2 regions of the Microbacterium shaanxiense genome follow, and region 2 is predicted to be linked to the other one. Evidence: predicted binding sites of a transcription regulator. Region 2 holds the regulator's gene; the other holds the start of a gene.
The links. The regulator LexA, encoded in region 2, represses DNA repair genes until DNA is damaged. The targets are predictions, from matches to a motif close to TCGAACANNTGTTCGA.

Region 1 (3,403 bases), on a different contig from region 2:
CGATTGGGTGAGATCGTGGCCGCGCAGAACCTGACGCGCCTCGGAGATCGACAACGACCGCGCTCGCAGCTTGCGCACGAGAGACTCCTCGCCGGCGGTGCGAACCTGATCCGGGTCGGGTGACGACTGGCCAGATGACGACGGGTCGGATGACGACGGGCCAGATGACGAGGGGTCAGATGACGGCCGATCGGACACTGCCTCATCGCGATCACGAGCCGTCTCGCGGCGACTGCCCGCGTCGGCCGTCGTCATGTCGCGTCGTCGCGGCGATTTCTCCCCGCGCGTCGCCGGCAGCGCCGAAGCCGGAACGAGCTTCCCGCCGAAGAGGGGGATCACGGGGGCGAGGCGCGCCTCGCCCCCGTCTTCGACAGTCATCAGGCCGGACGACGCTGCGCGAGCTCGTCAGCAGTCTCAGGAGCGGCATCGTCGACCGCGCCGCCGATGCCGAGTTTCTGCTTGATCTTCGTCTCGATCTCCAGAGCGACGTCAGCGTTCTTGATGAGGAACGAGCGTGCGTTCTCCTTGCCCTGGCCGAGCTGGTCGCCGTCGTAGGTGTACCACGAGCCCGACTTCTTCACGAGACCGTGCTCCACGCCGAAATCGATCAGGCTGCCTTCACGCGAGATGCCCGTTCCGTACAGGATGTCGAACTCCGCCTGCTTGAAGGGCGGAGCCATCTTGTTCTTCACGACCTTGACGCGAGTGCGGTTGCCCACGGCCTCGGTGCCGTCCTTCATCGTCTCGATGCGGCGGATGTCGAGGCGGACCGATGCATAGAACTTCAGCGCCTTACCACCGGCCGTGGTCTCGGGAGAGCCGAAGAACACACCGATCTTCTCGCGCAACTGGTTGATGAAGATCATCGTGGTGTTGGTCTGGTTCAGACCACCCGTGAGCTTGCGGAGCGCCTGCGACATGAGGCGTGCCTGCAGACCCACATGCGAGTCACCCATCTCGCCCTCGATCTCGGCGCGAGGCACCAGCGCCGCGACGGAGTCGATGACGATGAGGTCGATGGCACCGGAGCGTACGAGCATGTCGGCGATCTCGAGGGCCTGCTCACCCGTGTCCGGCTGGGAGACCAGGAGCGCGTCGATGTCGACACCGAGCTTCTTGGCGTACTCGGGGTCGAGAGCGTGCTCTGCATCGACGAATGCGGCGATGCCACCGGCGCGCTGCGCATTGGCGATCGCGTGCAGCGTCAGAGTGGTCTTACCCGACGACTCCGGGCCGTAGATCTCCACGATGCGGCCACGCGGGAGACCTCCGACGCCGAGGGCGACGTCGAGGGCGATGGAGCCGGTGGGGATGACGGCGACTGGCGCGCGCTCATCGCTGCCCAGCCGCATGACTGAACCCTTTCCGAACTGACGATCGATCTGGGCGAGAGCCGACTCGAGGGACTTCTCGCGGTCTGCGACTGATGGCATGATGTGCTCCTGTTGTTCGCGTGGTGCCGCCTGTAGGCTGTCGCGGCCACCCCGGGTGGGGCGAACTCTCCGACAAGGCGTATGGCTTTTCGGCCTGTCATCACCGTACGATCGGCCTCCGACATTGCGTCGGACGCCCCACGAACCGGGGATGAGTTCACCTCGAAACCACTTGTGCAGAACGTTACGCGCACTTCGAACACATCTTCGACGACACGCCGAAGAGACGTAGCCCGAAGGCGATCAGACCGACGAGCGCCGTGTCAGCGTCTGCGCGGCTCGAGCCGGCCGACGCCGTAGCGCCGCTCAGCCGGGACGTCCGTCTCCTCGCAGAGCGCGAGCCAGATCTCCCTGGGCGCGACGCCCTCATCGAGAGCTTCGTCTGCGGTGCGGTTGCCGAGCGCGTCGAGCACGAGATCCGTCTTCAGCATGGAGGCTCGCGCGCCGAATTCGAGATCGACCGCGCGAAGGAACTCGCTGCGACGCATGAAAAGCCCTACTCCGACGAACGCTGCGGTCAGTGCAGCGAGAGCTCGGGCTCGACCGAAGCGACGAGATCGTCCGGGACGACATCCGGGAACACCTGGATTCCCTCGAGCACGGAGATGCGATCGCCGACCTCACGCATGATCATCGAGATCGGGACGTCGAGCGCCTCCGCAACGGAAGCGAGGATCTCGCTGGACGCTTCCTTCTGTCCGCGCTCCACCTCGCTGAGATAACCGAGTGCTATAGAGGCCTTGCCCGCGACCTGCCGGAGCGTGCGCCCCTTCTGCAGGCGGAAGTCCCTCAGCACATCGCCGATTTCCTGTCGTACAAGAATCACCGGAACCTCCTCTCGATCTCCGTCACCGGAGACTCCTCCGAGTGGATCGCCAGTCTAACCCGACTCGCTGATGAAAAAACTACTGTTTCACGCTGTGCTTTCGGTGTGAGCACATCATTCTTCGGCACATCAGTGACAACCATCCGACGGCGCAGCCTATTCCCGCAGCACTCTCGAGAGCGCGTCGATCGCGGCATCGACCGCCTGCGCTCTGATCGACGCCCGATCCCCGGCGAAGAGGAAAGCGAACGAGCGCACGTCCGTCGGCGTCGCGACGCCGACGTGCACCGTTCCCACCGGCTGCCCGTCCGGCGAATCGGGCCCTGCGATCCCCGTCGTGGAGAGCCCGACCTCTGCGGGCCTGCCCGCGATCGCGACTGCGGCGCGCACTCCCGCCGCCATCTGCTCCGCGACCGACGCGTGCACGGGACCGTGCTCGGCCAGAAGAGCGGCATCCACCCCCAGCAACGACTCCTTCACCGGTGTGGCGTACGCCACGACGCCACCGGACAGTACCGTCGACGCACCAGGAACCGAGACGATCTCAGCCGCAAGCGCGCCACCGGTCAGGGATTCCGCAACGCCCAGCGACCACCCCCGCGCCCGCAGCGCTGCCACGAGGTCAGCGCTCCCGCTCACGCTCGTCCTGTGCGGGATCCGCGCACCTGTGACACGGCGTAGTCGATCCCGCTGACGACGGTGAGGGCCAGCGTCACGTACATCAGGCCGATTCCGATGCCGATCCACCAGTCCATGCCGATCAGTTGGTGAAGGGGCAGCAACCACCAGCCGAGCGTCACGCCCTGCACCGCCGTCTTGATCTTGCCCAACCACGCCGCGGCCACGATATGGCTGCTGGCGACCATGAACCGGTGGATGGTGATGCCCCACTCGCGGATGAGGATGACGATGACGATCCACCACGGCCACTCCGCGAGGATCGCGAGACCCACGAAACCTGCGCCCGTGAGCAGCTTGTCCGCGATCGGGTCCCAGAGCTTGCCGAAGTCGCTGACGATGTCGTACTTGCGCGCCAGATATCCGTCCACCCAGTCGGTGGATATCGCCACGACGAACAGTGCGCCGGCGACCCAGCGGATCACGAGGTCATCCAGTCCGTACGTGCCGCCGAGCAGCAGCAGGA
Region 2 (3,403 bases):
GTTCACGTCGCGCAGGGCGACGGCGATGTCGTCGAGGATGTCGCTCGCGACATCATCCGGAATCGGATGCGTGTTCTCGTTGACGTTCAGCGCGACGGCCAGCGGGGCCTGGGGTGCGCCGTAGGGGGTGAGACCGCGAAGATCGTCACGGAGGGGTAAGTCGCTGAGTGAAACAGTCACCCTCCCCATGTTAACGGTGAGATCAGCCGGCGTACTCCGCCGGGATCGCGAGCTGCTGCCCGACCTGCAAGGAGCCAGCGTTCAGAGCGTTGAGCTTCTGGATCTCACTGATGACCGTGCGAGGGTCTTCGGCGGGGGCGACATCTTCGGCGATCGCCCAGAGCGTGTCGCCCGGCATGACGGTCACAGTGTCGAAGACGGTCGCCTCAGCGGCGTCGCCCGAAGCGAGCGCCGAACCGCCGCTGATCGCGGCGAACCCGATGCCGGCCGCCAGAGGGAGAGCTGCAAGAGCGAGCAGAAGTCGACGCCCGCGCGCCGTCAGCCGGAGTCGCGTCGGTGCGCTGGAAGCGGCACGAACGGGAAGAGCTGCTGGGGCGCTGATGCTGATGGTGCTCATGTGATTTCTCCTCTGCCTCTTGGCTGCCTCGGGACTTGCGCCCTTTGGCGTAGCGTTCGCATTCGCCGCTCGGCCGGGAGCGGGGAATGCGAAGCTACGTACCGAATGTATCTTCGAATTCGAACATCTGTCAAGACTTATTCGAAACCCATCCACCGAATTCACCGACACGCTCGAACAGATCTTCCGTTTCGGTGCGATTCTCGGATACGGTTTCGATACGAACACCACACCACGGGCCACCGACATTCGAAGATGAACGCCGGTGGACACGAACGCCAGCACCGTGAAAGCGCACGAAGGAGCACCCATGAGCGACATCTCCGTCCCCGGCCCTGAGGCTCCGCGCACCCGTCGGCGCAAGAACCTCAGCGCAAAGCAGCTGGCGATCCTCGAGGTCATCCAGACCTCGATCGCGCGGCACGGATATCCGCCGAGCATGCGAGAGATCGGCGACGCCGTCGGGCTGAAGTCGCTCTCCAGCGTCACCCACCAGCTCGGGCAGCTCGAGCTGAGCGGCTACCTGCGACGCGACCCTGGCAAGACGCGTGCCATGGAAGTGCTCATCGACCTGCCGGGCACGAGCGGCGAGAATCCGGCGGACTCCGCCACCCCCGTCGGCGACGCGGCGATGGTGCCGCTGGTCGGTCAGATCGCGGCCGGCATCCCGATCACCGCCGAGCAGCAGGTCGAAGAGATCTTCCCGCTGCCCCGCCAGCTCGTCGGCAAAGGCGATCTGTTCATGCTCAAGGTCTCCGGCGAGTCGATGATCGACGCCGCCATCTGCGACGGCGACTGGGTCGTCGTGCGCACGCAGAACACGGCGGAGAACGGCGAGATCGTCGCGGCCATGCTCGAAGGTGAGGCGACGGTGAAGACGTTCCGTCAGCGCGATGGCCACACCTGGCTGCTCCCCCGCAACTCCTCGTTCGAGCCCATCCTCGGCGACGACGCCGTGGTGCTGGGCAAAGTCGTCGCGGTGCTGCGCGCGGTCTGACCGCATCAACAGGTCTTCCGCTCGCCGTCGCCGAGCGCGCAACCAGCGTGACGCGGCGTGTCAGGCGGACGGCGAATAGGCTCGAGGCATGCAGCCGTACGGAACCTGGCCCTCCCCCTTCCACGCCGCCGACATCGCATCATCCGCGCCGCGCATCGACGGCGCCAGGTTCGTCGGCGATGAGATCTGGTGGGGCGAGTCCGTGCCGGCCGAGGGCGGCCGCGTCACGGTGCGCAGCTCGAACGGCACGGTGCTCCTCCCCGAGCCGTGGAGTGCCCGATCGCGCGTGCACGAGTACGGCGGTGGGGCATGGACGGCGGATGCGGACGGCACGCTGTTCTTCGTCGATTCCGGTGATCAGCGCGTGTACCGGATGCCGCGTGGCGGGACGCCGGAACCGCTGACACCGACCGGCACGGACGGAACCTGCCCGAACCATGGCGGGCTGCGTCTGCAGCAGGGGCGGCTGCTGGCCGTGCGTGAGGATCTCTCGGTGGAGCCGCACCGGCGGGCGATCGTTGAGATCCCGACCGACGCGTCCGCCGCCTCGGACGAGACCGCGATTCGTGTGCACCTCCAGGGCAGTGCCTTCTTCGCACACCCCGCGCTCTCACCGGACGGCACGCGTATCGCGTGGGTCGAGTGGAGCGGGCGACGGATGCCGTGGCAGGAGGCCATGCTCTGCGTCACGGAGCTCGGCGGGGATGTCTTCGCCGACACGCGCGCACGCGCGGCGCTGCAGCCCGAGTGGATCAGCGACACAGAACTCGTATACGCGGACGACCCCACCGGACGCTGGAATCTCTATCGACGGGAGATGAATGGGCTCGATGCGGGCGCTCCGGAGCCGATCGCGCCGGCGGACGCCGACACCGGCTACGGCCTCTGGGTGCTCGGGAACCGCTGGTACCAGCCGCTGGCCGACGGCCGCATCGTCGCCGTGCGCACGAACGGCTCGGACGAGGTCGTGCTCATCGGGCACGACGGGTCGGAGGATCGCATCGAGGTGCCGGCCACGGCCCATGTGAGCGTCGATGACGCGTCCGGCTCGCGCGTGCTCCTCTCCGGCGGCGGCGCCGGTGTGAGCGCGGGCCTGTGGTGCGTCGACGTCGACTCCGGCGCCGTCGAACGGGTGCGCGGCGGACGACCGGTCGACGAGGACTGGATGCCCCCGGCGACCCGCATCACATTCGACGGTGCGAACGGGCCCGTCCACGCGTTCGACTACGCACCCTCCAACCCCGACGCCACCGCGGCCGAGAGCGAGCTCCCGCCGTACATCGTGCTCGTGCACGGCGGACCGACCGCGCACGTCGCGGGCGCGGCATCCGCCGCCATCGCGTTCTACACGACCCGCGGGATCGGCGTGCTCGATGTGAACTACGGCGGGTCCACCGGGTACGGCCGCGCGTACCGCGAGCGACTGGACGGCCGGTGGGGCGTCGCCGACGTGGACGACGTACTGGCCGCCGCACACGGACTGGCCGATTCCGGTCGTGCGGACCCGCACCGCATCGCGATCCGCGGCGGGTCGGCGGGAGGGTGGACGGTGCTCGCGTCACTTGTGCGCGGAGGGGTGTTCTCGGCGGGCATCAGCCGCTACGGCGTGACGGATCTGCGCGCGCTCGCGGAGGACACGCACGACTTCGAGAAGTACTACCTGGACGGCCTCGTGGGTCCGTTGCCCGCGGCCGAACAGGTCTACATCGATCGCTCCCCGCTCACGCACGCGGAGCGGATCGACGTACCGGTGCTGCTGCTACAGGGCGCTGACGACCGGGTCGTGCCGCCGTCGCAGTCGGAGTCGATCCGCGACGCCCTTGCGGCGC

Region 1: a site for LexA is predicted at 1,629-1,644, ahead of recA (recombinase RecA). Genes of this name have one in related genera too.

Annotation. Positions count from the first base shown of each region.
Region 1 covers NZ_BAAGXE010000001.1:751,172-754,574, reverse strand. The annotation lists gene ACYVG2_RS03490 (regulatory protein RecX) at 1-378, opposite strand, end outside; gene recA (recombinase RecA) at 378-1,433, opposite strand; gene ACYVG2_RS03480 (DUF3046 domain-containing protein) at 1,697-1,921, opposite strand; gene ACYVG2_RS03475 (helix-turn-helix domain-containing protein) at 1,951-2,259, opposite strand; gene ACYVG2_RS03470 (CinA family protein) at 2,416-2,898, opposite strand; gene pgsA (CDP-diacylglycerol--glycerol-3-phosphate 3-phosphatidyltransferase) at 2,895-3,403, opposite strand, start outside.
Region 2 covers NZ_BAAGXE010000006.1:155,470-158,872, reverse strand. The annotation lists gene ACYVG2_RS18035 (histidinol-phosphate transaminase) at 1-189, opposite strand, end outside; gene ACYVG2_RS18030 (LysM peptidoglycan-binding domain-containing protein) at 203-577, opposite strand; gene lexA (transcriptional repressor LexA) at 888-1,574, shown strand; gene ACYVG2_RS18020 (S9 family peptidase) at 1,663-3,403, shown strand, end outside.